Frondihabitans sp. PAMC 28766: one gene and its partner. The main gene of each other region encodes a partner of the protein of the gene in region 2 in a complex. Links are inferred from orthologs where the notes say so. Each region holds a gene or a part of one and is shown on either strand. Other genes may lie near its edges.

Region 1 (15,291 bases), 1.3 Mb from region 2 along the record:
GGACTTTCTCGCGCCTCTCGGCCCGGTCTACCAGGCCGGCACGCTGAGCGGAAACCCCGTGGCCGTCGCCGCCGGCATCGCGACGCTCCGGCTCGCCGATGCGGCGATCTACCGGCGGCTCGACGAGGTCGCCGACATCGTGTCGCGCGAAACCTCGGCGGCGCTCTCGGCCGAGGGTGTGGCGCACTCGGTGCAGCACGCCGGCAACCTGTTCTCGTTCTCGTTCACCTCCGCGGCGCCCCGCAACTACGACGACGTGCGCGCGCAGGAGGCCTGGCGTTACCCGCCGTTCTTCCACTCGATGCTCGACCAGGGCGTGAATCTGCCGCCGTCGGTGTTCGAGGCGTGGTTCGCGACCGCGGCGCACGACGACGCGGCGATCTCTCGCATCCTGTCGGCGCTGCCGTCGGCGGCTCGTGCCGCCGCTGCGGCCGTCGCGCCCCAGTAGCCCCCGCCCGGGCGGCCCTGCCGGCGCACTCTCGCGCTGGGCGCAAGCCCTCGCCGCCGGCGCGAACCCTCGCGCTGGGCGTAAACCCTCGCCGCCGGCGCGAACCCTCGCCGTCGGCGCAAACCCTCGCGGCCGGGCACCGAGCAATGCCTAGGCATTGCGCCGATGCCGTCCAAGAGGGTTTCGCGGTGAGCCTCCTGTCCTCCACAGGCCCCGCTCGCTGCACAGCTGTCCACAGATCGCCATCGTGGCCCGGACGACGGTTCGAATGCCGTCCACACTCGTCGCATGTCTTCCGAGCCACCGCCCCTGCCCATCCGGTCCGCCGAATTCGAGGCGGGCGGCCTGAACAGTCGCGGGCTTCGGCATCTCGCTGCAAAAGGGACGATGGCTCGGGTCGTTCCCGGCTCGTACATCAACGGTCTCACGTGGAAGGCGCTGGACAAGCGCGAGCGATACGCCCTCCGGGTGCGCGAACACATGGCGCGCGTCTCGCCCCGGCTGGTCGCTTCGCACTGGTCGGCGGCGGCTCTGTGGGGAATGCCCGTGATCGATTCGTGGCCCGCCGAGACCCAGGTCACCGACCCTTCGCGCAGCACGAGCTCTCGCACACCCGCGCTCCTCCGCCGACCGGGCGCCGTGCCCGACGTCGAACTCGTGCGCGTCGACGGCATCCTGGTGACGTCTGCCGTGCGGACTGCGGTCGATCTGGCTCTCGCCGAGGGCTTCGAGACCGGAGTCGTGCTCTTCGATCACGGCCTGCACGCGAAGATGTACACGCGAGAGCAGCTCGAACGCTGCTTGGAGTCGCGAACACGAGCACGCCGTCACCGCGCCGCGACCCGTGCCCTCGAGTTCGCATCAGGCGACGCGCAGTACCCGGGAGAGTCCTTCAGCCGGATCGGCATGGCGGCCCGCGGGTTTCCGACACCGATCCTCCAGCAGACGTTCTTCGACGCGCAGGGCAAGCTGTTCGCCGACTTCTGGTGGCCCGCGCACGGCATCGCTGGAGAGTTCGACGGCAATTGGAAGTACAGCGATCCACGCTTCCTCCGAGGCCGCACGGCCACCCAAGCCGTGATCGACGAGAAGCGGAGACAGAATCGGCTGGAAGCACATCCTGAAGTGCGGCGGGTCGTGCGGTGGGACTATCCCGTCGCGCGAGACCCCGACCAGCTCGCTCGGCGACTGCTGGCCGGTGGGTTGCCCCGGCTCGACCCTCGCCGCCGGCAACCGCGCAATGCCTAGGCATTGCGCGGCCGCCGCGTGCGAGGGTTTCAGCCGCCGGCGAGGGTTTCGGGGCGGGGCGGGGCGGGGCGGGGGCGAGGCGGGGCGAGGGTCAGGCGCGACGGGCCTGCCAGCGGCCTGCCGTGCGGGTGATCGTGAGCGGGAAGTCGAACGCACCCGACACGAGCTCGCTCGTGAGCACGTCGTCGGCGGCACCGGTCGCGAAGACACGGCCGTCGCGCAGCAGCATGGCGTGCGTGGTCGATGCCGGAAGGTCTTCGAGGTGGTGCGTGACCGTCACCGATGCGAGCGCAGGATGCGAGACCCGCAGCGCGTCGACCGTCTCCAGCAGGTGCTCTCGAGCGGCGACGTCGAGCCCGGTCGCGGGTTCGTCGAGCAGTAGGAGGGCAGGATCGCCGATGAGGGCGCGGGCGATGAGGGCGCGGCCGCGCTCGCCCTGTGACAGGGTGCTCCAGCGGGAGTCGAGGCGACGGGCGAGGCCGACCGAGGCGAGGAGATCCTGCGCTCTGGAGACCTCGTCGGCGCTCGCCTCCCAGCGGGGCACCGGGTCGCTCGAGCCGGTGATGCCGGTGAGAGCGACCTCGAGCACGCTGTTGTCGGCGATCATGCGGTGGCGCGGGTCGACGTGGCCGATGTGCGTGCGCAGTTCGCGCAGCTCGACGCGGCCGAGACGGCGGCCGAGCACCTCGACAGTGCCGCCGGACGGGTGCCCGAGCGCCCCGCACATGGTGAGCATCGTCGTCTTGCCGGCGCCGTTGGGGCCGATGAGGGCCCAGTGCTCGCCGGAGCGCACGGAGAGGTCGATGTGCTGAAGGAGATCGCGACCGGCACGGGTGACGCGGACATCGTCCAATGCGAGGACGACGGGCGCGTCACCGGTGCCGGCCGCGGCGTTCGAGTTCAGCGCACCCTACTTCTCGGGGAAGACGCCTGCAGCGCCGACTTTGCCGACGTAGTCGCCCATCCCGTCGAACGCATCGGAGAACGCCTTCGCGCCGGCCTCGCCGTCGCGCCCTGCGACCGCGTCGAGCAGCTTGGGCAGAAGCACTGCGGCGACGTCGAACGTGACGGTCTTGCTGGCGATGCCGAAGAGCAGGGCGGCGCGATCGCCGACCGTCTCGAGGAGGCGCGAGATGCTGGGGCTGGAGGCTGCGCCGGCGATCACCTGCAGCGCGGATGCGAAGTTGGTGATGGCGTCGGCGGGCAGAGCACCCGACGCACTGCGCTTCACGGTGCCCAACAGGCGGGCGACCTCTTTGGCCTCGTCTTTCGACAGCTCGGGGAGGCCGCGGCGTGCGGCGATCGCCCAGACGTCGAACGCGGTCAGTGTCGTGTCGGCGAAGTCGGCGAGCGAGGGCGAGATGATGCGGGTGTACCGGTTGGCCTCGATGTCGACGAGGCCGAAGTCGGCGAGCTTGGCGATGGCCTCGCGCACCGGGGTGCGCGAGACGCCGAGCCAGCGGACGAGCTCGTCGTCGTTGAGCCTCTCGCCCAACTCGAGGGTGCCGTCGGCGATGGCGGCGAGCATCTTGTCGAAGACGACGTCGCGCAGGAGGCGGCGGGGTGCGGGGGCTTCGGCGGCGGGGACGGGGACGGGCATGGGTGTGTACTCCGAATCGGACGGTGTGTGTGGGCGGGGTCAGGCGGGGAAGACGTTGAGGGCGCGGACGCGCTCGGTCCATCCTTCGATGAAGTCGGATGCGGGCAGCGCGGCGGCGGCGGCTTTCGGATCGTGCGCGGCGACAGCAGTCTTGAGCTTCGTGGCGACGACCTTGCCGGCGTCCCACTGGTAGGCGCCCTCGGCCTTGCGAGTGAGCAAGGCGGCTCGGGCGGAGACCGTCTCGGACATGCGGTCGAGGGCCGGGCTCGCGGCCGCAGCGGTCAGATAGTCGAACAGGCTGCCGAAACGGAGGCCGAAGTCGCCCTCGCGCCGATCGAAGGCGGCGAGGACGTCGTCGACCAGCGTCGCGAAGCCGGCCGCCTGCTCGTCCGACATCACTTCGACGGCGCGAGCGGCGACGAGCCGCCACAGGTCGACGGCGGTGCGGACGGTGTCGGCGACCTCGGGCAGGCTCGGCGAGATCACGCGGGTGTACCGGTTGGCTTCGATGTCGACGAGGCCGTAGTCGGCCAGTTTGGCGATGGCCTCGCGGACAGGCGTGCGTGAGACGCCGAGCCAGCGGACGAGCTCGTCGTCGTTGAGGCGCTCGCCGAGCTCGAGGGTGCCGTCGCCGATGGCGGCGAGCATCTTGTCGAAGACGACGTCGCGCAGGAGGCGGCGGGGCGCGGCGTTCTCGTTGGTGGGGACGGGGACTGGCATGGCTCTCCCTGGTCGGTTCGGGTTGTGTCCGGCCCTCAGGCCGGGATGGAGCCGTGCGCCTGCACGGCCGCGAGGTGGTGCTCGGTGATGCTCTGGAACACGCGGAAGGCGCCGATGACGGCGTCGATGTCACGGTCGGCCGCAGCCGCGCGAAGGGCCTCGACGTAGTCGAGGGTCTCGTCCCATTGGAAGTCGTCGAGGGCGGCCTGCACCATGAAGACCACGCGGGCGTTGAGTGTCGCCTCGAGCTGCGGCAGGAGCGGGTTGCCCGTCCGTTCGAGAGTGAACGAGGTGAGAGCGCCGATGTCGGCGACGGCCCGGGTGTCGTGGGCCTTCAGATGAGCGATCGCCGTGTCGGCGAGCTTCGAGTAGTCCTGGACGTCGCGGTCGGTGAACTTCGGGAAGGCCCAGCGCGCGCTCAGCTCGTGGAACCCGCCGAGCATCTGCACGGCGTGCTGGTACATCTCGAATGTCGGCTGGACGATGCGCGTGTAGCGGTTCGCCTCCATCTCGACGAGGCCGTAGTCGACGAGCTTTGCGATGGCCTCGCGGATCGGAGTGCGCGAGACGCCGAGCCAGGCGACCAGCTCGTCGTCGTTGAGCCGCTCGCCGGCCTGCAGCGTGCCATCCTGAATCGCGCCGATCATCTTCTCGAAGACGATGTCGCGCAGCAGGCGGCGGGGCCCTGGGTTCTCGGGGCCGGAGGGGACGGGCATGCCTTACCTTCTATGCAGCTGAATGTATCGAGTATCTCAGACTTTAGAATACGCCTGACGGTTTTGTCCACGACACACCCCCGGGTCGCAGCATTCGCACAAGTCAGCGCCGGACGTCGACGACCGTCCGCCCGCGAACACGACCCGCCAGGATCTCGTCGGCGAGGGTGAGCGCGTCGGCCAGACCGACCTCGTCGGTGAGCCCGTCGAGCCGGTCGAAGTCGAGGTCGCCGGCCAACCGCGCCCAGGCCTCCTCGCGCAGAGCGAGCGGCGCATCGACCGAGTTCACCCCCGCGAGCGTGACCCCGCGCAGGATGAAGGGCAGCACAGTGGTCGGGAGGTCGCTGCCCTGTGCCAGCCCGTTCGCCGTCACCGTGCCGCCCCAGCTCGTCTGTGCCAGCACGTTCGCCAGGGTCGCGCTGCCGACCGAGTCGACCGCCCCCGCCCACAGGGGCTTCTGCATCGGGCGCCCGGCCTCTGAGAGCTCGGCTCGGTCGATGACGTCGCCGGCACCGAGCGAGCGCAAGAAGTCGGCCTGCTCGGGGCGGCCCGTCGAGGCGGTCACGTCGTAGCCGAGCCGTGAGAGCAGCAGGATGGCGACGGAGCCGACGCCGCCCGCCGAGCCGGTCACCAGGATCCTGCCGTCGCTCGGCGCCACATCGCGCTCGATGCGGAGCACGCTGAGCATGGCTGTGAACCCGGCGGTGCCGATCGCGGCGGCGCGGCGCGGCGTGATGTCTTCGGGCAGCTCGACGAGCGAGGCGGCGTCGACCAGAGCCCGTTCGGCGAGGCCGCCGTGCCGGGTCTCGCCGATGCCGGCGCCGTTCAGCACGACGCTGTCGCCGACCGAGAAGCGGCCCGCCGCGTCGCCGCGCGCCACCGTGCCGACGAGGTCGATGCCGGGGATGAGCGGGCGGATGCGGGCGACGCCCTTGTCGCCGGTGATGGCCATGCCGTCTTTGTAGTTGAGGCTCGACCACTCGACGTCGACGAGCACACCCCGGGGCGTGTCGGCGTGGCCGCCCGGGCTGTGCTCGCCGGCCAAGAAGTCGTCGTCGACGTCCTGGACTGCGGCGGGGCCTTCGGCGGGGAGAACGATTGCTCGAGTCATGCCTCGACGCTAGCCCCAGGCTGCAGGCCTCAGCCCTCTTCGAAGCTATCCGAACAGGATCGCGGCCTCGTCGTAGCGATCCTGCGGCACGACCTTCAGCGAGCCGAGTGCCTCCTCGAGCGAGACGTGCACGATGTCGGTGCCGCGAAGCGCCACCATCCGGCCCCAGCGCCCCTCGACGACCGAGTCGCTGGCGGCCATGCCGAGTCGCGTCGCGAGCACCCGGTCGTAGGCGGACGGGGTGCCGCCGCGCTGGATGTGCCCGAGGGTGGTGGCACGGGTCTCGATGCCGGTGAGCTCTTCGATCAGCGGTGCGAGCCGTTCGCCGATGCCGCCGAGCCGGGGCCGCCCGAAGGCGTCGAGGCCGCGCTCGGAGTGGGCGTCGTTCTCGTGGTCGGGCACGAAGCCCTCGGCGACGACGACGAGCGGGGCGCGGCCGCGGTCGTAGGCCGACCGCACCCACTCGGCGAGCTGCTCGACGCTCGTGGCCTGCTCGGGGATCAGGATGGCGTGCGCCCCGGCGGCCATTCCCGAGTGCAGTGCGATCCAGCCGACGTGGCGGCCCATGACCTCGGCGACCATGCAGCGGCTGTGCGAGTCGCCCGTGGTGCGCAGGCGGTCCATCGCGTCGACGGCGATCTGCACGGCGGTGTCGAAGCCGAACGTGTAGTCGGTCGCGCCGAGGTCGTTGTCGACCGTCTTCGGCACTCCCACGATCTTGAGGCCGGCGTCGGTGAGGCGCTTCGCCGCAGCCAGCGTGCCCTCGCCGCCGATCGCGATCATGGCGTCGATGCCGCGGCGCTCGAGGGTGCGGGCGATGTTCTCCACCCCGCCCTTGTCGCCCTCGAAGGGGTTCGTGCGGCTCGTGCCGAGGATCGTGCCGCCCTGCTTCGAGATGCCCTGGATGTCTTTCCGAACCAGCTCGACGAGGTCGTCCTCGACCACTCCGCGCCAGCCGTCGCGGAATCCGACGAACTCCTGCCCGTGGATCTGGATGCCTTTCAGCACGGCGCCGCGGATGACCGCGTTGAGGCCGGGGCAGTCGCCGCCCGAGGTGAGGATTCCGATTCGCATGGTGCACTCCGTTGGACTGGGCGGCTGACGAGGCGGGCCGCCGGTGGCTCGTGGCTCCATCATGTCCCACGGACGTATTAGGGTCGAGTCGATGACCGGCCCCCAGTCGAACGATCCCTCCCTCGCCCGCTTCCGGCGCGGCGAGGGCACGCGCGTCGGCCCACCCGGCCCGCCGCCGCCCGTCGCGGCGTACGCCGGCCCTGTCGGCATCCCGGTCGGTCCTCCGCCTGGCGCCGTCGACTCCGGCACCGCGGCGCCCACCGCGCCGCGCTCGTGGGCACCCGAAGGCCAGCCGATCTCGGTCCGCGAGCTGCCCTCGCAGGTCACGGCGCAGGATCCTGGGGACCCCTCGTTCGCGCCCCCGCCACCGACCTTCGGCGAGCTCGTCGACCCGGCCGAGGCGCAGTGGGCCCCGGCCCAGCCGGGCGACGAGCAGTCGTGGCTGCCGGTCGACGGCGACCCCGGCCGCACGACCGGGATCGTGTCGATCGTCGTGGGCTTCTTCGTCGGCATCGTCGGTGTCTTCATCGGCATCGCGTCGCTGCGCCAGTCGCGGCGTGTCGGCCTCGCCGGCGCTCTCGGCACGGCCGGCATCGTCGTGTCGATGCTCAACATCGTGATCGGCGGCGCCGTCGGCATCTCGTGGGTGCGCTACGAGGTGTCGCTGTCGCAGCAGTGTGCCCTCGTCGGCCCCGGGCAGTACCTCACCCAGTCGGGCGATCAGGTCGGCTGCCCGTAGCTGCAGCTGGGCCTCCAACCCTCACCTTTTCGGCAGGGCCTTACCGGATGTTCGGGGAGATCCTGCCGAAAAGGTAAGGGTGGGAGGGGTCGTGCGTCGGGTCAGTGGAAGCGGTGATCCTGGATCGTCATGCGCGGCCCGAACCGAGGCTTGCGAAAGCCGCTGCCACCGATGAGGCGCATCACGCGCTCGCGGTTGCCGCGATAGGGCTCGAGCAGCTCGAGCATGCCGTCGTCGTCGACCGGCCGGCCGATCAGGGCCCAGCCGACGAGGGCGGGCAGGTGGTAGTCGCCGACGCTGGGGGAGTCAGGATCGCCGTGGGCTCGCTGGCTGGTCTCGGCCGCCGTCCACACGCCGACCCCCACGACCGACCGGAGGCGCTTCTGCACCTCGCCGCCGCCGCGGCCGAGGCCGAGGGTGCGCTCGAGGCCCGCTGCCACCGCGCACACGCGCATGACGGTGGCCGAGCGCTGAGGGCCGACGCCGGCGCGGTGCCACTCCCAGCTCGGGATCCGGGCCCACGTCGCCGCGTCGGGGGCGACCATGAGCCCGACCGGGGCAGGGCCGGGAGCCGCGGTGCCCTGCGCACGCACGAGCTGGCGCCAGGCGCGCCACGCCTCGGTGCTCGTCACCTTCTGCTCGAGCACGGCGGGGATGAGCATCTGCACCACCAGGTTCGTGCGCGTGAGGCGCAGCCCGGGCAGCCGACGGGAGGCGTCGGCCAAGAAGGCGTTGCCCGTGACGTCGAGCGTCGACCAGTCGTCGCCGTGCCCGAGCAGCTCGGGCACGTGCTCGATCAGCCACTCGGCGCCGTCGCCCCACGCCGTCGCCTCGACCGAGGCGCTGCCCGGCGTGAGCCGCAGCGTGCCGGCGCCCTGAGGCGTGCGCACCCCGAGCCACACGGACTCGCCGACGACCCGGAAGCACGGGTCGCCGCTGCCCCGGCTGAGCGGCCGCACGGTCTGATGGAGGTGCACCGGCGACTGCGGCCGGTACACGGTCGACACCGACGGCGACGCGGGGCCGGTCGCACCGGGGAGCACCGCCGTGAGAGACATGGGGACAGGCTAATCGGCGCGGACGACACCGCTCTCGCACGACGAGAGGAAGTCGTGCATCGTCTCGACGAAGAGCTCGGGGTCTCGCTGTTCGGCGGCGGCCACCGCACCCCGAGAGCACCGGCCGACCGCGACCCGATCGACGGGGATCTCGAGGGCGAGGAACGAGAACGCCAGGCGGAGGTCGATCTCGTCGGCCGCCGCGAGAAGCACCGGGTTGGCGCACCGCCGTGACAGGAAGGCGGTGACTGCGCCCATGGCCTCGAGCGACGGCAGAGACCATGCCGTCTGCGCCTGACGCCCGACCTGCGTCACGGCCCGATCGCTTGCAGCGGTGATGTTCACGATGTCGCCGGGCTCGAGCTCGGGCACCGCGCTTCGGGCCACCGCGCCGTGCAGAGCGCCGTACACGTCGAGGGTCGCTCGGTGCGAGGCGAGCGTCGGGCTCGCGACTCGGGTGAAGCAGTTGGGCCGCATCTCGACGAGGCCGACCTCGGTGAGCTGTTCGAGGGCGGTGCGCACGGGTGTGCGCGAGACGCCGAGCCAGGCGGTGAGCTGCTCGTCGTGAAGCCGTTCGCCCGGCGTGAGGGTGCCGGCGAAGAGCGCCCCCAGGATGCGACGCTTGACGGTCTCGCTGAGCAGCTCGCCCGACGCCAGGATGCCTGTGCCCGCCGGCACGGGCGTCACGCGGCGGCCCCGAGGGTGGTGCGGCGCACTCGGTCGAAGACTCGCTCGGCGAGGGCCCCGTCGCCCTGCTCGACGGCCACGGCGAGCTCGTCGAAGGTCAGGGCGAACCGGCCGACGTCGACCCCGGCCCCGGGCAGTGACAGCTGGAAGCGGAGGTCGGCGCCCAGCTTGACGACCAGCTGCGGCAGCAGCTCGTTGCCAGCGTGCACGCTGAAGAAGTAGAGGGCGTCGCGCATCTCCTCCACCGCGTCGACCGGCGTGCGGGCGGGTCGACGGCAGGCGGCGGCCGCTCGTCGGAGCCGCCCGGCGCAGTCGGCTGCCAGCGCCGGTTCGAGCCGCACGATCGCGCGCCGCGCGGCAAGAGCCCACAGGCCGCACATCACCTCGATGGTCTGCGGGATGCGGTCCGGCCGCGCGGGGCTCACACGGGTCGAGCTGTTCGCGCGCACCTCGACGAGGCGCATCTCGGCCAGCCGATCGATCGCGAGTCGGATCGGCGTGCGCGAGACTCCGAGCCAGCGCTGGAGGTCGCTGTCGCGCAGCCTCTCGCCGGGATGCAGCGTGCCGTCGAGGATGGCGCGGAGCATCTGGTCGAAGACCTCGTCTTTGCGCAGACGGCGCTGGACCGCCGGATCGGCCAGGGGGGTGGTCGGAGGAGGGACGGGCATGGGCACCTCTGATCGGGAAGTCGACGTATAAACATTTCACACACTAACCGATGCCCCCTCCAGCGGAAGTTAGACTCCCCGGGTGGCGACCCCCAAGATCCTCCTGTACTACGTCTTCACGCCTCTGCCCGACCCCGAGGCCATTCGTCTCTGGCAGCGCGACCTCTGCCAGGCGCTGGGGCTGCGGGGTCGCATCCTGATCTCGAAAGACGGCATCAACGGCACGGTCGGGGGCGACATCCGCGATGTGAAGCGCTATCTCAAGTCGACCCGCGAGTACCCCGCGTTCCGCGACCTGGACGTCAAGTGGAGCGACGGCCGCGGCGGCGACTTCCCGAAGTTGAGCGTGAAGGTGCGCGACGAGATCGTCAGCTTCGGCGCCCCCGACGAACTGCGCGTCGACGAGCACGGCGTCGTCGGCGGCGGCACGAAGCTCAGCCCCGACGAACTGCATTCGCTGGTGGCGCAGAAGGGCGTCGCGTTCTTCGACGGCCGCAACGAGTTCGAGGCCAGGATCGGGCGCTTCCATGACGCGATCGTGCCCGAGGTGGCGAACACCCGTGACTTCGTGGCCGAGCTCGACTCCGGCCGCTACGACCACCTGAAGGATCAGCCGGTGGTGACGTACTGCACCGGCGGCGTGCGCTGCGAGGTGCTGAGCTCGCTCATGATCGACCGAGGTTTCAGCGAGGTCTACCAGCTCGACGGCGGCATCGCGCGCTACGGCGAGCAGTTCGGCGACGACGGGCTCTGGGAGGGATCGCTGTACGTCTTCGACAGGCGGGGCTCGGTGTCGTTCAGCGACCACGCCGCGGTGCTGGGCCGCTGCGTGGTGTGCGGTTCGGCGACGAGCGACATGCAGAACTGCAGAGACCCGCAGTGCCGCGAGCAGCTCGTCGTCTGCGCCTCCTGCGCTCCCGACAGCCCCCTGTGTGCCCCGCACGCCGCTGCGGCGTAGCGTCCGGCGCATGACTACCGACAAAGCGACACCCGAAGAGCTCAAGACCGTGGCCGACGTGCTCGACAAGGCGCGCATCGGCCTCCTCGCCACCGTCGACGAAGGCGGCCACCTCGTCAGCCGGCCGCTGGCCATCGTCGACCGCGACTTCGACGGCGCCGTCTACTTCTTCGTGCAGAAAGACAGCCACAAGGTGCACGACATCGAATCCGAGCCCGAGGTCAACGTCGGCGTCGAGACCTCGAAGGGCTGGTTGTCGATCTCGGGCACCGCGACCCTGTCGCAGGATCGCGCGACCATCGACGAGCTGTGGAACACCGGTGCCGAAGCCTGGTTCGACCAGGGCCGCGACGACCCGCAGGTCGCCCTGCTGAAGGTCGACGCCCACACCGTCGAATCCTGGACCAGCACCGAGCCGAAGGCCGTGACGCTCTTCAAATACGCCAAGGCCGCGGCGCTCGGCGGCCACCCCGAGAACGTTGGCGACAACGAGACGATCGCCCTCTAGCCCCGCGTCTGTCAGTGGGTTCAGAGAAAGCCCGGCCTGTCGGCCGGGCTTTTTCGCGTGCCGTCGAAGGACTTGCCCCGAGATCGACCTTTCCGTACAGTCATACCCAATACATCAACTCAGAATGAAAACGAGGTATGACTATGGCGTCTATGACAAACCGATGGCCACAATCGGAGCACTGGCCGTGATGACTTCAGCAGCGCTAACTGGGTGTAGCTCGAGCGTTGACGTGGCTGGCGCTCAGGAAGCTGGGCAGACACGGAGCGCGGTTGCAGTGAGCGCGCAAAACACAGGTCAATCGACTTCCCTGACCGAGGATCAACAGAAAGCCCTTGCTCCCTTGCATGTTGCAGAAGCGAGCTTCGCCCAGAACAGGGATCTTTCGTCTCGTGAAATCGTCGACAGGTTCCATGATCTGGATGACTCCTACGAGGTTTTAGAGGCATTCGACCCGGCTGACGCGGAATTCGTCCGTATTTACGCTCACGGCAATGCAGCCCAACTCGGCCGAGCTTCACGGAACTTCAACAACGCAAAAACGTCTGGAGGAATGACCGGTCGAATCCAAGGCAATCTCAACACAAATGGGAGCGGCCCGATCACTCATAAGTATTCGGTGTCAGTGAAGATGGCGAGTAGCGCAAAAGTGAGCAAGACGAACATCCGAGCTGAGATTCGTTCCTACGGCGTGGTCGGGTCGTCCGGAATCGGCCTCACTTATTCGGCGACACCCAGCGTGTCCACGACCGCACATTCCTACAACTTCAACCGAACGGGAACTTACACATCGGTTGCCGTCTATGACACGATCATCGCCTTCGCCGACTTCCACGGGGGCAGCTACTCATTCAACGTTCAGAGTTAGGTACGACATGCTCGTCGACTTCTCCCCCATCGGTTTGATTCTCAACATCCTGATCGTCGCCGCCGTGGTTGCTGCGATCGCCGCGATCGTTCGCCGGGCCGGTCATCGTCGCGATGAGCGCGTCGCAACACTCATCGCGAAGGAGCGAGGGCGCGAATAACTGCCCGACCAAGAACGCCCCCGGTAGCTGCCGGGGGCGTTGTTGGTGTTCCGGGAAGGGCCGGGGTTAGTCGCCGGGGTGCGCGTCCTCGCCGATGGCGGTGAGGACGCGCTCGGCGAACGAGCGGACGGCATCGGCATCGGCCTCCGAGCCGAGGGCGTCGACGAAGTAGCGTTTGATGGCCTCGTTGTGCCCGCGGCTCGACGCGAGCATCGCGCGTCGGCCCTCCGGCGTCAGTTCGACCCAGGTGCCGCGCGCGTCGAGGTCGCAGTCGGTACGCTGCACCAGGCCGCGCTTTTCCATGCGCGTGACCTGGTGGCTGACGCGGCTCTTCTCCCAGCCGATCTGCTCGGCGATGTCTCGCACACGCAGCCGGCGGTCGGCGCTGCGGCCGAGCCCGGCGAGGATCTCGTACTCGGGCGCGGACACGCCCGACTCTGCCTGAAGTCTCAGCTCGAGGGCACGATCCAGTCGTCGCCGCATGGAGTAGAAGGCATCCCACACGGCCCAGTCGTCTTCCGTGAGCTGGTCGGCCATTCGCCCAGTGTAGAGACGGTCGTGCGGCATATCCTCGTTGCATGTCCGACGTGCGCCCCGCTGACCTCGCCCAGGAGTCCGTCGAGACGGTGCGCCGGTGGTTGTCGGCGACGACGGGTGCCCGCGTCGACCCCTCTGCGGCCCGCCTCGCGGGGGTGCTGCAGGATGCCAAGGGGCTCGACTTCACACTCGGTTTCGTCGACCGGGTGGTGCGCCCCGAAGACCTGCTCGTCGCTGCGCGCAGCCTCGAAGAGCTGAGCCATTCGATCCCGAGGTTCCTGCCCTGGTATCTCCGGGCCGCGATCGCCACCGGCGGCGGGCTGGCGACCGGGGCGCCTCGCACCATCGTGCCGATGGCCCGCCGAGCCCTCCGCCGCATGGTCGAGCACCTCATCGTCGACGCGACGCCGAACCGCCTCGGCGCCAGCCTCGAGAAGCTGCGGAGCGACGGCTCGCGCCTCAACCTCAACCTCCTCGGCGAGGCGGTGCTCGGCGAGGCCGAGTCCGACCGCCGGCTCGAAGGCACGCGCGCGCTGCTCGCCCGTGACGACGTCGACTACGTCTCGATCAAGGCGAGCGCCGTCGCCAGTCAGTTGTCGCTGTGGGCGTTCGAAGAGACGAGCGACCGCCTCGTCGAGAGGCTGTTGCCGTTGTACGAGCTGGCCGCGGCCGCGCCGACGACGAAGTTCATCAACCTCGACATGGAGGAGTACCACGACCTCGACCTGACCATCGACGTCTTCACTCGCATCCTGGACACCCCCGAGATGCTCGCGCTCGAGGCCGGGATCGTGCTGCAGGCCTATCTGCCCGACGCGCTCGGCGCCCTGCAGCTGCTCACCGAGTGGTCCAGGGCCCGCCTCGCCCGGGGCGGCGCGCCGGTCAAGGTCCGCATCGTGAAGGGCGCCAACCTCGCGATGGAGCGGGTCGACGCCACCGTGCACGGCTGGCCCCTCGCCACCTGGTCGTCGAAGGTCGAGACCGACACCAACTACCTGCGCATGCTCGACTGGGCGCTCCAGCCGGAGAACGCCGCAGCAGTCAAGATCGGGGTCGCCGGGCACAACCTCTTCGACGTCGCCTACGCGTGGAACCTCGCCAAGCAGCGCATGGTCACCAACCGGGTCGACTTCGAGATGCTGCTCGGCATGGCGACAGCGCAAGCTCAGGCCGTGCGCGCCGACGTCGGCGGGCTGCTGCTCTACACGCCCGTGGTTCACCCACGCGAGTTCGACTCGGCCATCAGCTATCTCGTGCGCCGTCTCGAAGAGAACGCCAGCCCCGAGAACTTCCTGTCCGGGGCGTTCGAGCTCGGCAAAGACCCTGCGGTCTTCGAGCGCGAGAAGTCACGCTTCCTGGCCTCGCTCGACGCGTTCGAGAACCGCGACGACGACGTGGCACCGGGCCCGAATCGGACGCAGGATCGCACCCGGGGCTACGACCTCGACATGCACTCGGGTTTCGTCAACGAGCCCGACACCGACGCGGCGCTCGAGGCCAATCGGGGCTGGGCGCGCAAGATCCTGGATCGCGCGGCGACGAGCGAGCTCGGCATCGACACCATCGAGGCCGCTTGGGTCGACGACGCCGGGCGGCTCGAAGAGATCGTCGCCGGCGTCACCGAGGCCGGTGTCAAGTGGGGGCGCCAGGACGGCGCCACTCGCGCCGAGCTGCTCGAACTGGTCGCGGCGGGGCTCGCAGCGGGCCGCGCCGACCTCATCGAGGTCATGGCGAGCGAGACGGGCAAGACCATCGCCGAAGGCGACCCCGAGGTCAGCGAGGCGATCGACTTCGCGCGGTACTACGCCGAGCAGGCCCGCGAGCTCGACACGATCCGCGACGCACGACCGCTGCCGCCGCGGCTGACGGTCGTCGCCCCGCCGTGGAACTTCCCCGCCTCCATCCCCGTGGGCGGTGTGCTCGGCGCGCTCGCGGCCGGCAGCGGCGTCATCCTGAAGCCGGCGCCGCAGGCCCATCGCACCGCCGCGGTGCTCGCCGACATCCTCTGGCGGGCCGGAGTGCCACGGTCGCTGCTCGCCCTGGTCGACCTCGACGAGGGCGACCTGGGGCGCGAGCTGATCGCCCACCCCGCCGTCGATCGCGTGATCCTGATCGGCTCGTTCGACACTGCTGCCGCCTTCCGATCGTGGCGCACCGATCTGCCGCTGTTCGCCGAGACGAGCGGCAAGAA
Region 2 (15,270 bases):
GATCTCGAAGAGGAGGGCGGCGACTCCGATGATCGGCAGCACGATCAGGGCGATGCCGAGCACGACGGCGATCGGCACGCCGGTCAGCACGAACTGCACGGCCCGAGTGCCCGTCAGCACGAGGTAGAGCGCGAGCAGAGCGCACATCACGATCGCGGCGATGCGACCCTTCACGAGGCGGCCCCCGTCATCGCGACGTCCCCAGAGGCAGCACCTGGTCGAGCCCCACGACGACGCCCGAGATGGTCGGCGCCGCGGCCAGCGCGACACGGATGCCCTGCTCGTAGGCGGTCTGCGAGGTGGTGTCGTGCGTGAGGGTGAGCGTCTCGCCCGAGCCGCCGAAGACGACCTCCTGGCGCGCCTCGATGCCCGGCAGCCGCAGGCTGTGCACGAGCACGCTCGCGACCTGCTGGCCGCGGGCCCGCTGGTCGGCGTGCGGGGCGATCACGGGCCCGAGGTCTCGCCGTGCGTCGGCGATGAGCTCGGCCGTGCGGATGGCGGTGCCCGAGGGCGAGTCGACCTTGCCGGGGTGGTGCGTCTCGATGATCTCGACCGACTCGTAGAAGCGCGCGGCCATCGTGGCGAAGGTGGTGGCCAGCACCGAGCCGATCGAGAAGTTGGGGACGACCAGGACGCCGGGGCCGTCGACCTCGGCGACGACGCGGCGAAGGCTCGCGAGGCGCGGCTCCGACCAGCCGGACGTGCCGACGAGCACGGGGATGCCGGCCCGCACCGCCTTCTCGACGATTCCGGGGCTGACCGCGGGCACGGTGACGTCGACGGCGAGGTCTGCGCCGACGACGCCCTCGAGGTCGTCACGGCTGCCGAGAGCGGCGTAGAGCTCGAGGTCGGGGCCCTCGTCGATCAGCCGGAGGAAGAGCTGCCCCATCCGACCGGTGGCTCCGACGACGGCGACGCGAGTTGACATGCGTCAAACCTACCGGCTCGCTACGATCGGATGCCGTGGTGCACTTCCGAGAGATCGCCGTCGACGAGCCCGAGGCGCACGCGCTTCTCGAGGCGTACTTCGCCGAGCGGATCGCGACCTTCCCCGATCCTGCGGGTTACACGACGACGTCCCCCTCTCCCGAGGCATTCGTGCCGCCCGCCGGAGTGTTCGTCGTGGTCGACCTCGACACCGGTGAGACCGGCGTCGCATGCGGCGGGATCCGACGCCTGACGCCGGGCCCGTCGGGCGGGCTCCGCTATGAGGTCAAGCACCTCTTCGTCGCGCCGGCCGGGCGCGGTCGCGGCCTCGGACGGAAGCTGCTCGCCGAGCTCGAACGGCGCGCGAAGGCGTTCGGCGCCGACGTCGCCGTGCTCGACACGAACGACAGCCTAACGGCCGCCGGCGGCCTGTACCGCACGTCGGGCTACGAGACGATCGAGCCGTACAACGACAACCCGAACGCGACCACCTGGTACGCGAAGGCGCTCTAGATCGGCTGCTCGACCGGCAGCCCCGTGCGCAACTCGACCGGCAGATGGCCGAGGTCGTTGTGGGTCACGAGTTCTGGCGGCTTCGCCGAGCGCACTCGGATGATGGTCAGGCCGCAGTTGGCCTGATTCACCCCCATCCAACGCCATGCCGGGGCGCCGAACACCTCGCGCACGAACCAGCCGATCACGAAGTTGTGGGTGATCAGCAGATCGTGACGGTCTTCGCGAGCCGGGGTGAGGTATTCGGCGACGGCGTCGGACATCTGGGCCTCGCCGGCCTCGATCTCCTGCTCGGTGATGCCACCGAAGAACGGCTTGAACGCGCTCGGCATGTCGGGTGTCGGCCCGGACGGGATGCAGTCGAACAGCAGAGTAGAGGGCCGCGGCGTCAGCGCGGGCATCATCTCGGTCATGATCGCCGCCGTCTCGGTGGCGCGCTCGAGCGGCGAGTGCCAGGCGGCGTCGAACGGCACGCCGCCGAGACGCTGGGCGATGGCCTTGGCCTGCCGCTTGCCGCGCTCTGAGAGGGGGCCGTCGGGCAGGCCGTACTCGGCGTCCTGCTGCTCGCCGTGACGGATGAGATAGAGGTAGTGCGACACTGTCGCCTCCTGATTCATTGCTACGCCGGAGGCGTCGTTGCGACCGGCTCGGCGACAACGGCATCGAACAGGGCAGGCTCGACGTCGCCGACGACCACAGTGGACAGTACTCTCGAGCGAAGTTCGCGGGCGAGCTCTTGCACACCCTCACTGGTGACTCGGGCCAGGCGCGCCAGCGACTCGTCGAGGTCGACGAACTCTCCGGTCGAGATCTCGGCTCGGCCGAGGCGGTTCATGCGCGTGTCGCTGTCTTCGAGGGCCAGCGCGGCGGCCCCGCCGAGCATGCCGAGCGACCGCTCGAACTCGTGCTCGGTGATGCCGTCGTCGGCCAGTCGGTCGAACTCGTCGAGCATGAGCTTCGACACCTCGACGGCGTTGCGCGGGGCACTGCCGGCGTACAGCCCGAAGAGCCCGGCGTCGGAGTAGCTCGGCGTGAACGAGTAGACCGAGTAGGCGAGTCCCCTCTTCTCGCGGATCTCCTGGAAGAGGCGCGACGACATCCCTCCCCCGAGAACGGCGTTCAGGATGCTGAGGGTCGGCCGCCGCGGGTCGGTCAGCGCGAGCCCCGGCACGGCCAGCATGACGGTGGCCTGTTCGAGCGGCCGCGGGATCACCACGGCCGGTGCGCCCTGCGAGAGCTCTGCGGTCGCCGTGGGGCGCCGGGGCACGGGGGTCGCTTCGGTGTCGGGCCAGCCCGCCGAGCGGAGCGCGGCCGTGATCCGACCGACGAGCGCCTCGTGGTCGACGGCGCCCGCGACCGTGACGACGAGGTCTTGCGGCCGATAGTTCTCGCGATAGTGCCGCACGACGTCGTCGCGACGGGCGGCGCGGATGCTGTCGGGCGAACCGCCGATCGGCCTGCCGAGCGGGTGGTCGCCGAGCACCGACTCGAAGAGACGCTCGCTGCCCACGTCGCCGGCGTCGTCGTCGGCCATGGCCAACTCGTCGAGGATCACGCCGCGCTCGACCTCGAACTCGTCGGGGTCGATCACCGACGAGGTCACCATGTCGGCCAGCACGTCGACGGCCATGTCGACGTCGACGTCACGCACCTTGGCGTAATAGCAGGTGTACTCCTTGGCCGTGGCGGCATTGTGCTCGCCGCCGACCGACTCGAAGCTCACCGAGATGTCGAACGCGCTGCGTGTCGGCGTGCCCTTGAAGAGCAGGTGCTCGAGGAAGTGCGTCGACCCGCGTTCGGCAGCCGTCTCGTCGCGCGAGCCCACCGCGACCCAGAAGCCGACGGTGGCGCTGCGGGCCCCGGCCATGCGCTCGGTGAGGATGCGGATGCCCGACGGAAGCACGCTGCGTCGCACCAGTTCGTCGCCGGACACGCGGAAGCTGAGCTCGAGGTCGTCGAGGGGAAGCGGGACAGGTCCGTTCATCGCCATCGAGCCTACGGGATGCGTGACACCCGAACTGGGGTACGACCGATGTGGACAGACGAACCCGTCTGTTTGTCCTCCTCTGTGATACACTGATTTCACCGGCCGGATCTGCGCCTAGCTTGATTCGGTCGGCGGCTAGCTCGGACGTTCGATGTCTGAACCCTCATTTCCCCTGATGACGGGTCCCCAGCCGAATCAGTCCCAAGGAGCCACGCTGTGACGGTCGAATTCCCCCCAACGGCCGTCCAGCGTTCCCTTGGAGGGGCCTCCTCAGAGGGTCGACGGGTCTTGCAACCGGGCCCAGGCGCGAAGAACCGCGTGCTCGTCACGGCCGATCGTCTCTTCTACGACGAAGGCATCCGCACCGTCGGCGTCGACCGGCTGATCGCCGAGTCGTCGGTCACCAAGGCCACGTTCTACAAGCACTTCGGCGCCAAAGACAATCTCGTCCTCGAGTACATCGGGCGGCGTCGCGACGAGGCCAAGGCACTCGCCGACTCGATCAGCGCTGCTGCCGACGGTTCTCTCGAGACGCTTCGCGGCATCCGCGACTCCATCGTCGACGACATCCAGAGCGACGGATTCCGCGGCTGCCCCTTCATCAACGCGGCCGCCGAGTTCGCCGACGCGGCCCACCCCGTTCGCCGCATCGTCGTACAGCACCGCGACTGGTACACCGAAACCATGGTCGAGCTGTTCCGCGGCGCCAAGCACCCGATGTCGGGTGACGCAGCCGACGAGTTCCTCCTCGCCCGCGACGGAGCCATGGTCGGCGGCTACGAGGGCGACGCCATCGCTGCCACGGCCGCCCTCATCCGGGTGACCGACCGGCTGTTCGCCGACTGCAAGTAGCAGTCGTCACGTCGAAGTCCGCTAGGCGCTGACGCGGTCCAGCTCGGCCATCTCGTGCCGGGTCAACTGCACGCGAGTGGCCTCGGCCAGCTCCAGAACCTGGTGCGGCGACGTCGCACTCGCGACCGGCGCCACCACGTTCGGCTTGGCGAGCAGCCACGCGAGCGCGACGGCAGCCACCGGGGCGGCGTGCAGCGAGGCGATGCGGTCGAGCTCGCTCACGATCCTGAGGTTGCGTTTCGTCAGCAGCTTCGCCACCTCGCTGCCGCGGCGATGCCCCTTGATGTCGGCCTTCGTGCGGTACTTGCCCGTCAAGAACCCGCTCGCCAGCGCGAAACGCGGCATGACCGCCAAGCGCTGCTGCGCCGCGACCTTCGCGAGATCACGTTCGTATTCGGTGCGGCGGACGAGGCTGTACTGGTTCTGAAGGGCCACCATCGGCGCGACACCGAGCATGCCGGCGGCGATCCTGGCTTCGTAGAGCCGGTTGCCCGAATGGTCGGAGCCCCCGAAGTACCGCACCTTGCCTGCTCGAATCAGGCGGTCGACGCCCAGAAGGGTCCGTTCGAAGGCCACCTCGCTGTCGTCGATGTGCAGATAGAGCAGGTCGATGCGGTCGGTGCCGAGACGAGCGAGCGAGGCGTCGACGGCTCGCTCCATGGCGCGGGGGGTGAGGCCCGGATTGTCTTCGCTCTTACCCACCTTCGTCGCGAGCACGATGTCGTCGCGGGCGACGCGCGACGCGAGCCACGAGCCGATCAGGGTCTCGCTGAGCCCATTCGTATACGAGTCGGCGGTGTCGATGAAGTTGCCGCCGACCTGGAGGTAGGTGTCGAGCACATCGAAGGTCTGCTGCTCGTCGGCGGTCCACCCGAAGACGTTGCCGCTGAGCGCCACCGGGAACACCCGCAGGTCGGAGACACCGAGGCGACGACGCGGCTGGATGATGCCGAGGTCGACCGGAACCGTCTTGATCGGGGCGAGCGGGTTCGTGTGACGGCCGTGGGCTCGAGGTTCGGACACGACTGGTGCGGCTTTCGGGAGGGTGCTGTGTGCAGGCAACGGTGCCGATTCGACTCGTGGGGTCGGTTCGGTCACTGGCCGCCTCCTGATCCTTGCTCTGAATTCGAGATTACGTCCGCTTTAAGCGGCGAGGCGGCGCAGCGAGTCCGAGTTTCCACAATCGTTACAAATCCGTTGCCAGGAGGAGCATAGGCGCCGCTCAGCAGACCCGAGGGCACAGCAAGTGCTGCGCACAGAGGGCGTCCGTAATGTCTGTCGTGTGCGGTTCCTGGGAGGGTTCCGGGGCAGCGTTCTCAGTGGTGGGGAGCGGTGCCGCCACATCAGCCGGCGGGTTCGCCGGTGTCAGAAGGGCCGTAGCGGTAGGGATCGCTCCGGCCCTTCGCCAAGTCTGCAGCCGAACGCGACGACGCCCGCCCTGCGTGAGCAGGACGGGCGCCGGGGTGCAGCAGGTGAGGCTAGACCTCGACGGAGGCGTCTTCCGAGACCTCGGTCGCGCCGGACGAGTCGGTGTCGGCCTCGTCGGCGATCACCGGGGCGAGCGAGAGCTTGCCGCGGTCGTCGATCTTGGTGATCTCGACCAGGATCTTCTGGCCCACACCGAGCACGTCTTCGACGTTTTCGACGCGCTTGCCACCGGCGAGCTTGCGCACCTCGCTGATGTGCAGGAGGCCGTCCTTGCCGGGGAGCAGCGAGACGAAGGCACCGAAGGTCGCGATCTTGACGACCGTGCCCAAGAACTGCTCGCCGATCTCGGGGTTGGTCGGGTTGGCGATGGCGTTGACCTGCGCCCGCGCAGCCTCGGCCGAGGGGCCGTCGACGGCGCCGATGTACACGGTGCCGTCTTCCTCGATCGAGATGTCGGCACCGGTCTCGTCCTGGATCGCGTTGATCGTCTTGCCCTTCGGGCCGATCAGCTCGCCGATCTTGTCCTGCGGGATCTGGACGCTGATGACGCGAGGAGCCGTGGGCGCCATCTCGTCGGGGGCGTCGATCGCGCTGTTCAGCACGTTCAGGATGGCCGTGCGGGCCTCCTTCGCCTGCTTGAGGGCGGCGTCGAGCACGGCCGACGGGATGCCGTCGAGCTTCGTGTCGAGCTGGATCGCGGTGACGAACTCCGACGTGCCGGCGACCTTGAAGTCCATGTCGCCGAGCGCGTCTTCGGCGCCCAGGATGTCGGTCAGGGCGGCGTAGCGCGTCTGGCCGTCGACCTCGTCGGAGACGAGACCCATGGCAATACCGGCGACGGGGGCCTTCAGCGGAACACCGGCGTTGAGGAGGGAGAGCGTCGAGGCGCAGACCGAACCCATCGAGGTGGAGCCGTTGGAGGACAGCGCCTCGGAGACCTGACGGATCGCGTAGGGGAACTCTTCACGCGACGGCAGGACCGGGACGAGGGCGCGCTCGGCCAGGAAGCCGTGGCCGATCTCGCGGCGCTTCGGCGAACCCACTCGGCCGGTCTCACCGGTCGAGTAGGGCGGGAAGTTGTAGTGGTGCAGGTAGCGTTTCTTGGTGATCGGGCTCAGCGAGTCGATCTGCTGCTCCATCTTGAGCATGTTGAGCGTGGTGACACCCAGGATCTGGGTCTCGCCGCGCTGGAAGATGGCGGAGCCGTGCACGCGCGGGATGACCTGCACTTCGGCGTCGAGCGGGCGGATGTCGGCGAGGCCGCGGCCGTCCATGCGGATCTGCTCGGTCAGGATGCGCGAGCGGACGACCTTCTTGGTGACCGACTTGTAGGCGCCCGAGACCTGGCCGGTGGCCGTGGCAGGCAACGTGCCGGCCTCGACCTGCTCGGCGATGGCGGCCTTGACGCGGCTCTTCAGGGCGTCGTCGGCATCCTGACGCTCGACCTTGGCGGCGATCTGATAGACGGCCTTGAGCTCTTCCTCCGCGACAGCGGCGACGGCCGAGTAGACCTCGTCGGTGTAGGGCGGGAAGACCGGGTAGTCGGCGATGGCCTTGGCGGACTGCGCCGCGAGCTTGGCCTGCGCCTCGACGAGCACCTTGAGGAACGGCTTGGCCGCCTCGAGGCCCTGTGCGACGACGGCCTCGTCGGGCTTGGTGTCGCCGCCCTGGATGAGGCCCCAGGCGTGCTCGGTGGCCTCGGCCTCGACCATCATGATCGCGACGTCTTCGTTGCCCGAGGCATCCGTGACGACGCGGCCGGCGACCGTCAGATCGAAGACGGCGTCGGCGAGCTGCGAGGCCTTCGGGAAGGCGACCCACTGGCCCCTGATGAGCGCGAGGCGCACACCGGCGACAGGGCCGGAGAAGGGTAGACCCGAGATCTGGGTCGAGGCGCTGGCCGCGTTGATGGCCAGAGCGTCGTAGAACTCGTCAGGAGCGATGCTGAGCACCGTGATGACGATCTGCACCTCGTTGCGGAGGCCCTCGACGAACGAGGGGCGCAGGGGCCGGTCGATCAGACGGCAGACCAGGATCGCCTCGGTCGAGGGGCGGCCCTCGCGGCGGAAGAACGAGCCGGGGATCTTGCCCGCGGCGTACGAGCGCTCTTCGACGTCGACGGTCAGCGGGAAGAAGTCGAAGTTGTCCTTCGGATTCTTCGAAGCGGAGGTGGCGGAGAGAAGCATGGTCTCTTCGTCGAGGTACGCGGCGACGGCTCCCTGAGCCTGCTGCGCGAGACGGCCGGTCTCGAACCGGACCGTCCTGGTGCCGAACTTGCCGTTGTCGATGACGGCTTCGGCGAATTTGATTTCTGGACCCTCCATATGGGGGTTTTCTCCTCTTTGTTTTGTATCGTCCGTCCCGTCTGGAGGGCGATGTCTTGCAGCAGGAGAAGTGGCCTTCAGGCACGTCAATGCGCCTACGAACGCGCGGCGCCATCGTGGCGCCTCCGCTGGGCGTATGCCTGGTCAACAGTAGAAACGGTCGAGACGCGTCACGCCTCGCACATCACCACCGGTGACCAGCTGCTGCCAGCCTGCTCCTGGGGCCCCAGGGTAGCACCCGGGGGTGACGGAGCCCCTCCGGGGTCGCACGGGGCGCGCCGCCCGTTACGCGTGTTACTGGTGTTACTCGTGAGATTGGCGTTAGAGTCGAGTTCATGCCTTCTGTCGCCCGACGCTCCCCCGTGCGCCGAAACGCTGTCATCGCCCTCTCGGGTGCCGCGGCAGTGGCTCTCGTCGTGGCCGGCGCAGTGCTCGCACCCCAGTCGGCCTCCGCCTATCCGTCGTGGAGCGACGTGCAGGCGGCCAAGGGCAACGCCCAGGCCACCAAGACCCAGGTCGACGCGATCACCTCGGCCCTGACCTCCCTCCGCACCGAAGCGGCCGCGAAGAGCACCGCCGCCATCAAGGCCGATGCCGCCAACGCGCAGGCGCAGGATCAGCTCGCTGCGGCCTCCAGCGCCGCCAGCGCTCTCGAGGCGCAGGTCGCCGCCCAGAAGAAGAAGGCCGACGAGGCCCACCAGGAGGCCGGTCAGCTCGCGGCCCACCTCTACCGCATCGGCAGCTCGTCACAGCTCGACAGCCAGCTGTTCGACGGCAAGACGGCCGACTCGACCCTCTACAAGCTCGGAGCCCTGTCGCAGCTCAGCACCCAGTGGAAGACGGTGCTCGACCAGGCCACCGTCGCCAGCAAGGCGGTGTCGTCGCTGAGCGCGCAAGCCACCGTCGCCGAGAAGCAGCGCAACCTTCTGGCCGGCAAAGCCAAGGTCACTCTCGCGGCAGCCCAGTCGGCCCAGGCCACCGCAGACGGCGCCGTCTCGAGCGCCACGACGCACCAGGCCACCCTCGACGCGCAGCTCGCCACCCTCGACAAGACGGCGGCGGTCGAGCTCGCGGGCTACAACCATGGCGTCGTGCTCGCCCGGGCCGCTGCGCTGGCTCAAGAGAAGGCTCGCGCGGCAGCCGCGGCCAAGCTCTTGGCAGAGCAGAAGGCGGCGACGCCTCCCCCCAGCGACAGCGGCGCCTCGATCCCGTCCAGCGGCTCCGGCGGCTCGCCGAGCGGCTCCGGCGGCTCGACCTCGACCGGCTCCGGCGGCAATCTCGGCACGGGCGTCGTCGACGACCCGGCCGGCGCGCAGTCCTACGCCTCGAGCCAGCTCGGAAGCCACGGCTGGGCGTCGTCGCAGATGTCGTGCCTCGTGTCGCTCTGGAACCAGGAGTCCGGCTGGCGCACCGACGCACTCAACGTCTCGAGCGGCGCCTACGGCATCCCGCAGTCGCTCCCTGCCAACAAGATGGCCGGCTACGGCCTGGACTGGCAGACGAACTACCGCACACAGATCAACTGGGGCCTCGCCTACATCGCCAGCGCCTACGGCAGCCCCTGCGGCGCCTGGGCCCACGAGGTCTCGCACAACTGGTACTGAGCCGGGCAGTCTCGTCCATAGGCGAGTCATAGCAGGCGCGCCTACGCTGATGGCCATGGATTCCCTGGCCTCGCTGATCGCAGCCCGCTCGAGCGATTCGCCGACGGCTCCCTATCTCGAAGACGCCCGCTCCGACCGCGTCGTCACGTTCGGCGACCTCGAAGCGCGTGCAGCGGAGTGGGCCGAGGCCTTCGCCGCGGGCGCGGTCTCCCCCGGCGCCACCGTCGTCATCGACGTGACCGACCCACTGAGCTTCGCCGTGGCCCATCTGTCGGTCGTCGCCTCCGGTCGCCGCAGCGTGCCCGTCAACCCGCAGGGCACCTGGGCCGAGACGCTCAAGTCGGCGGCCCTCGGCTCGTCGGAGGCGATCGTGACCGACCGGGCCGAGCCCGGAGAGACGGACGTGCAGGTCTTCCGCCCCGAGAGCGCGACCGGTGCCCCGCAGGCCGGTGAGCACCAGGATCCTGCGGCCCGCATCATCGAAGCGGCGTCGGCCGGCTCCGTGATCCTCTTCACCTCCGGGTCGACCGGGCAGCCGAAAGGGGTCGAGATCACCGAGGCGCAGCTGCTCTACGTCGCCCGGGCGATCGCCGACCACAACGCGCTGACCAGCGCCGACCGCGGTTTCAACTCGCTGCCGCTCTTCCATGTCAACGCCGAGGTCGTCGGCCTGCTGTCGACGCTCGTCGCCGGGGCCACGCTGGTGCTCGACAGGGGATTCCACAAGACCGGCTTCTGGGAGCTGCTCGCCGAACGCCGCATCACCTGGCTGAACGCGGTGCCGGCGATCCTGGCCGTGCTCGCCAAGTCGGGGCCGGCCGTGCCGCCCGAGAGCCTCCGCTTCGTGCGCAGCGCCTCGTCGGCTCTGCCCGAGGCCGTCCGCACGACCTTCCGCGGCATCCCGATGATCATCAGCTACGGCATGACCGAGGGCGCGAGCCAGATCACAGCCACTCCCCTGGGTCAGGATCCGCGCCCGGGCTCCGTCGGCCTCCCGGTCGGCGACGAGATCGAGCCGCGGGACACCGACGGCAATGCTCTGCCGGTCGGCGAGATCGGCGAGCTCTGGATCCGCGGGCCCGGAGTCGTCACCCATTACTTCCAGGGGCGCGCCGCCGACAGGTTCGACGCCGAGGGCTGGCTGCGCACCGGTGACCTCGGGCACCTCGACGCCGACGGCTGGGTGTATCTCGCGGGCCGCACCGACGACGTCATCAATCGCGGCGGCGAGAAGGTCTATCCCGCCGAGGTCGAGGACGTCCTGCTCGAGGACGCTCGCGTGCGCGAGGCGGTCGTCGTGGCCCGGCCCGACGCGATCCTGGGCTCCGTGCCCGTCGCCTACGTGATCCCCGCCGACCTCGACTCGCCCGCCGACGCCCGCGCCGCGCTGGCCGCCGACCTGACGGCTCGCTGCGAAGCCGAGCTGCCCCGATTCAAGCGGCCCCTCGACGTCACCGTCGTCGACGACCTCCCCCGGACGCCCACCGGCAAGGTGCAGCGCAACCGCACGCGCGACATGGTGGCGGAGGCGTCGAAGGCGTGAGCACGACGGCAAGCCGCGAAGGCGATCTCCCCGAGCAGATCGTCGAGGGCGACCCGAGCGCGTCGGTCGCCCCTCGACGCAAGCACCTCTACGAGGTCGACATCCTGCGGATCCTGACCTTCGCCTGCGTCATCGCGGTGCACGCGGTCAGCCATGCCGCAGGTCCCGACGACGTCGTGCAGAACGGGTTCCTGGTGCTGGTGCACTTCACCCGCGAGGTGTTCTTCGCGCTGACGGCGTTCGTGCTGGTCTACAGCTTCCAGATGAAGCCGCGGCCGCTCAAGGAGTTCTGGCCCCGGCGCTTCCTCCTGGTCGGTGTGCCCTACATTTCGTGGTCGGCGATCTACGTCTTCTCGAACTGGGTGCACGATTCGACGCGAATTGACGGCCTGCAGCTGCTCGACACCTTCTGGTACGACCTGTACACCGGCACCGCCTGGTACCACCTCTACTTCTTGCTCGTGACGATGCAGGTGTACCTGCTGCTGCCGGTGCTCGTCTGGCTCGTGGCGAAGACGCGTCGATTCCACGTGCTGGTCGTGGTCGTGGCGTTCGTGTTCCAGCTGCTCGTCACGGCGAGTTACTTGTACGACCGCTCGTTCACGGCGCCCTGGAACAAATACCAGAACATCGAGTTCTGGAGCTACCTGTTCATGATCGTGGTCGGCGCCGTCGCCGCCGACCACCGGGTGCAGCTGCTCTCGTGGGTGCGCGCGCACCGCATCCGCATCGCCTGGATCGCTCTGGCCGGCGCCGTCCTGTCGATCGGCGTCTACGCGTTCAATCTCTCGCTCGGGTACGGGCCCTCGAAGGCGGCGACGGCGCTGCAGCCGGTCACGATCGTCTGGAGCGTGCCCGTCATCCTGGGGTTCCTCGCTCTCGGCACGAAATGGGCGGATCAGAGAGTCGCCGGGTCGCGGATGGCTCGCCTGGTCGACACTGCCTCCGACCGCTCGTTCGGCATCTTCCTCGCCCATCCGTACATGATCTGGCTGCTGCTGGCCGGCGGCGGCTGGCTCGCGAAGACGATCCCGTCGCCGTGGCTGAGCCCGGTGCTCTACGTCCTGGTCGTCGTCACGACAGTCGCTCTGATCGAGATCGTGCGCCGGACGCCGCTCAGCCTGGCGCTGACGGGTCGCCCCTACCGCTCGCGGAAGACCAAGGCCGCGGCTGTCGAGGCCGCCGCCGCGAAGGCCCGCGCCTGACGCTTCCATGGCGCACTGGTGCGGCTTCGGCTGAACCACGGCCCGGCCATCCGCGTCTTCCGCACTAGTTTCGGCGCACCGCCCGGCATCGACCTTTTCCGCACCGGTGCTGCGGCGGCCAGGAGCCTAGGGCAAAGAAGGGGCCGGCGCGAGGCCGTCGGCGGAGGTGATGCGGCGCGGGTTCATGCGCCAGGCGACGACGGCCGCCACGAGCAGCAGCACGATCGACGCGAAGAACGGCCACTGCCATCCGGTGGCCGAGAGGACAGCAGCGAAGACGATGGGCGACAGGATGCCGGCAATGCCGAACCCGGTGTTCATCATCCCGCTCGCCGTGCCCGCCCACTCGGGCGCCGTGTCCATCGGGATCGCCCAGAGGGTGGCGTTGCAGAGCTCGAGGAAGAAGAACGAGATGGTCAGCGAGACGATCGCGACGACGAGATTGTGGATCGCGAAGACCGGCACGAGCCAGGCGGCCGAGCCGATGAGCCCGATCACGAGCGTGTTGCGCCGGGACTTCCGCATGTCGCGGGTGCGCCGGTAGAACGCGTCGCTGACCATGCCGCCGACGGTGTCGCCGAACACCCCGCCGATCAGCACCACCGAGGTGAAACCCGCGTACGACAGCAGCTTCAGCCCGTAGCTGTCGCCGAGGAAGGACGGCAGCCAGGTGAGGAAGACCCAGAGCGTCCAGCCGTAGCCGAAGTCGACGAAGGCGACCGGGACCATGCTCGGGATGAGACGACGCCACGGCACGGGCGGGCGCGCGGCGCTCTTCGGCCGGTCGGGCATCTCGTCGAGCTCGACCTGGGTGACACGCTTGTGCTCGTCGGGGCGGTTGCGGAAGTACGCGAACCAGATCACGCCCCAGACGATGCTGACGACGCCCAGCACGAGGAACGAGACGCGCCAGCCGGCCCACACGATCAGCCAGGCCACGACGAGGGGCGCGGCCGCGTTGCCGAGGCGCGACGCCGAGTGCACGACGCCCTGCACGAACCCGTTGCGGTCAGAAGGCACCCAGCGCGTCATCGCGCTCGTCGCCGTCGGGAAGGCAGCCGCCTCGGTGAGTCCGAGCAGCACGCGCGCACCGAACAGGGTCCAGAAGCCGATCGAGAGGCCGGTGGCGAGGGTGGCGACACCCCAGAGCAGGGCGATCCAGAACAGGGCCTTGCGCGCACCGAACCGCTCGCCGATGTTGCCGCCGAAGACCTGCAGCAGGGCGTACGGGATGGAGAACGCCGAGACGACCCAGCCGAGCTCGTTCGTCGTCAGGTGCAGGCTCGCCTGGATGGTCGGCAGCGCGGTGGAGATGTTGGTGCGGTCGATGTACGAGATCGCGTACATGACACAGAGGATGATCACGACGTTGCCGCGGACCCGCCCGCGCATCGGTGTCGCCGTGACGGCAGCAGTGGGCTTGTCTTCGAGCAGACTCATGGGTCGGGCGCCTTCGGGGTTGGTTCAGTCAGTTCTACGCTTTTGTATCGACTCTGGCCCTGCGGCCTATGCGCCCCCTATGGACAAACGAAGAACGGCCCGTCCTCCGTGGGGAGGACGAGCCGTTCAGTGAAGTACCGAGTGTCGTTATCGACGCAGTCCCAGGCGCTCGATGAGCGTGCGGTAGCGGTTGATGTCGACATCGCTGAGGTAGCCCAGCAGGCGACGACGCTGGCCAACGAGCAGAAGGAGGCCACGACGCGAGTGGTGGTCGTGCTTGTGCTCTTTGAGGTGCTCGGTCAGGTCTTTGATGCGCTGGGTCATGACGGCCACCTGGACTTCGGGGGATCCCGTGTCGCCCGGGTGGGTCGCGTACTCTTCGATGATCGCAGTCTTCACTTCGGGTGCAAGTGCCATAACTGGAACCCCTCTCTGTCGTTGCGCGGTGCTCGACGCCTGATGCGTGAGCTCTCTTTGTCCGCGGCCGTTGGACGGCAACCTGGCAACCCTACCAGGACTGCGAGGCGCGGGCGACCCGACGCCGGCCACGAGGGCCGCGCGGGGCAGCCAGCATGCGCAGGGCCGTCGCGATCAGCGCCCCGACGAGGCCGCCGAGGCCGTTGTGGACGACGTCGCCCATGTCTTCGACCCGGGTCGGCAGGTACGCGCCCTGATAGCTCTCGATACCGTACGAGGCGAGGACGCAGAGGAGGGCGGCCAGGATCCAGAGACGGCGGGGGAAGAACAACGCGAGGAAGAACCCGAGGGGCACGAACATCGCGACGTTGGCGAGGCTCTCGACCCTGTCGAACGTGAGCCAGCTCGTCGCCTGGTGCGCTGAGAAGGCGTGCAGCGCCCGAGAGAGCAGGCTCGCGGTGGCGCCGTCGTAGACGGACGTGCGCAGGGTCATCCACGCGATGAACCCCACGTAGAGGGCGGTGACGACGAGGAGCCAGGGGCGAAAGCGCATATTTCAATGCTGGCAGACGAGGCGGTGCACGCGCCCCACACAGCCTTGGGGTCAGCTGGGGAGCTGCTGGACAACCATCGGGGCGATGGCCGCCGCAGCGACGAGGACACCGCCCACCGAGGTCACCCAGGCGATTCGCACCCGGCGAGCGCGCTGCACCTCGGTGCGGAGCTTCGCGAACCAGAAGCCCAGCTCGGAAGCGGTGGGGTGGGCCCCGGATCCTGCGCCCTGCGTCGCGACGACGAGCGCGGACCGCCAGGTGCGCGGGTGAAGGGCCGTGCGGGTGATCTCGCGGACCTCGTCGACCGAGAGGACCGGCGGCAGAGCGCTGAGGTGACGCACCATGCGGTCGACGCCGACGACATCGGTGCCGGTCGCGGCGGCCGGGCGACGGGCGGGGTCGACGGCGATCACGATCGAGCGGACCACCACGTGGCGCCCGAGGGCTCGTGACAGCAGTTCGGAGGTTCGCGCCGC

Evidence for each region.
Region 1: AX769_RS10785 (region 2) and AX769_RS04690 share a complex: the UniProt entries of both Bacillus subtilis proteins name them as parts of the possible RNA degradosome complex. The link is inferred for Frondihabitans sp. PAMC 28766 from one-to-one orthologs.

What each region holds. Positions count from the first base shown.
Region 1 is NZ_CP014513.1:951,468-966,758, forward strand. What follows is about bases 4,904-7,894. They hold AX769_RS04690 (6-phosphofructokinase), read right to left. Parts: upstream 6,918-7,894; coding sequence 5,889-6,917; downstream 4,904-5,888. Other genes in these bases: AX769_RS04685 (MDR family oxidoreductase), read right to left, coding at 4,904-5,843; AX769_RS04695 (DUF4190 domain-containing protein), read left to right, coding at 7,009-7,656; AX769_RS04700 (DNA-3-methyladenine glycosylase), read right to left, coding at 7,758-7,894. Outside these bases: hemL (glutamate-1-semialdehyde 2,1-aminomutase), read left to right, coding at 1-448; AX769_RS04660 (hypothetical protein), read left to right, coding at 737-1,696; AX769_RS04665 (ABC transporter ATP-binding protein), read right to left, coding at 1,788-2,549; AX769_RS04670 (GntR family transcriptional regulator), read right to left, coding at 2,607-3,296; AX769_RS04675 (GntR family transcriptional regulator), read right to left, coding at 3,336-4,016; AX769_RS23660 (GntR family transcriptional regulator), read right to left, coding at 4,052-4,732; more of AX769_RS04685, read right to left, coding at 4,836-4,903; more of AX769_RS04700, read right to left, coding at 7,895-8,714; AX769_RS23665 (GntR family transcriptional regulator), read right to left, coding at 8,724-9,401; AX769_RS04710 (GntR family transcriptional regulator), read right to left, coding at 9,398-10,069; AX769_RS04715 (rhodanese-related sulfurtransferase), read left to right, coding at 10,152-11,027; AX769_RS04720 (pyridoxamine 5'-phosphate oxidase family protein), read left to right, coding at 11,038-11,535; AX769_RS23670 (hypothetical protein), read left to right, coding at 11,699-12,403; AX769_RS23675 (hypothetical protein), read left to right, coding at 12,411-12,563; AX769_RS04730 (MarR family winged helix-turn-helix transcriptional regulator), read right to left, coding at 12,630-13,100; AX769_RS04735 (bifunctional proline dehydrogenase/L-glutamate gamma-semialdehyde dehydrogenase), read left to right, coding at 13,142-15,291. UniProt on the Bacillus subtilis protein: Catalyzes the phosphorylation of D-fructose 6-phosphate to fructose 1,6-bisphosphate by ATP, the first committing step of glycolysis.
Region 2 is NZ_CP014513.1:2,224,069-2,239,338, reverse strand. What follows is about bases 5,395-8,364. They hold AX769_RS10785 (polyribonucleotide nucleotidyltransferase), read right to left. Parts: upstream 8,032-8,364; coding sequence 5,758-8,031; downstream 5,395-5,757. In the rest of the region: AX769_RS23935 (hypothetical protein), read right to left, coding at 1-174; dapB (4-hydroxy-tetrahydrodipicolinate reductase), read right to left, coding at 188-928; AX769_RS10810 (GNAT family N-acetyltransferase), read left to right, coding at 964-1,440; AX769_RS10805 (histidine phosphatase family protein), read right to left, coding at 1,437-2,039; AX769_RS10800 (pitrilysin family protein), read right to left, coding at 2,060-3,424; AX769_RS10795 (TetR/AcrR family transcriptional regulator), read left to right, coding at 3,716-4,279; AX769_RS10790 (aldo/keto reductase), read right to left, coding at 4,301-5,302; AX769_RS23925 (hypothetical protein), read left to right, coding at 8,367-9,635; AX769_RS10775 (class I adenylate-forming enzyme family protein), read left to right, coding at 9,691-11,178; AX769_RS10770 (acyltransferase), read left to right, coding at 11,175-12,383; AX769_RS10765 (MFS transporter), read right to left, coding at 12,510-13,823; rpsO (30S ribosomal protein S15), read right to left, coding at 13,971-14,240; AX769_RS10755 (VanZ family protein), read right to left, coding at 14,332-14,793; AX769_RS10750 (nuclease-related domain-containing protein), read right to left, coding at 14,845-15,270. UniProt on the Bacillus subtilis protein: Involved in mRNA degradation. Catalyzes the phosphorolysis of single-stranded polyribonucleotides processively in the 3'- to 5'-direction. Necessary for competence development in Bacillus subtilis.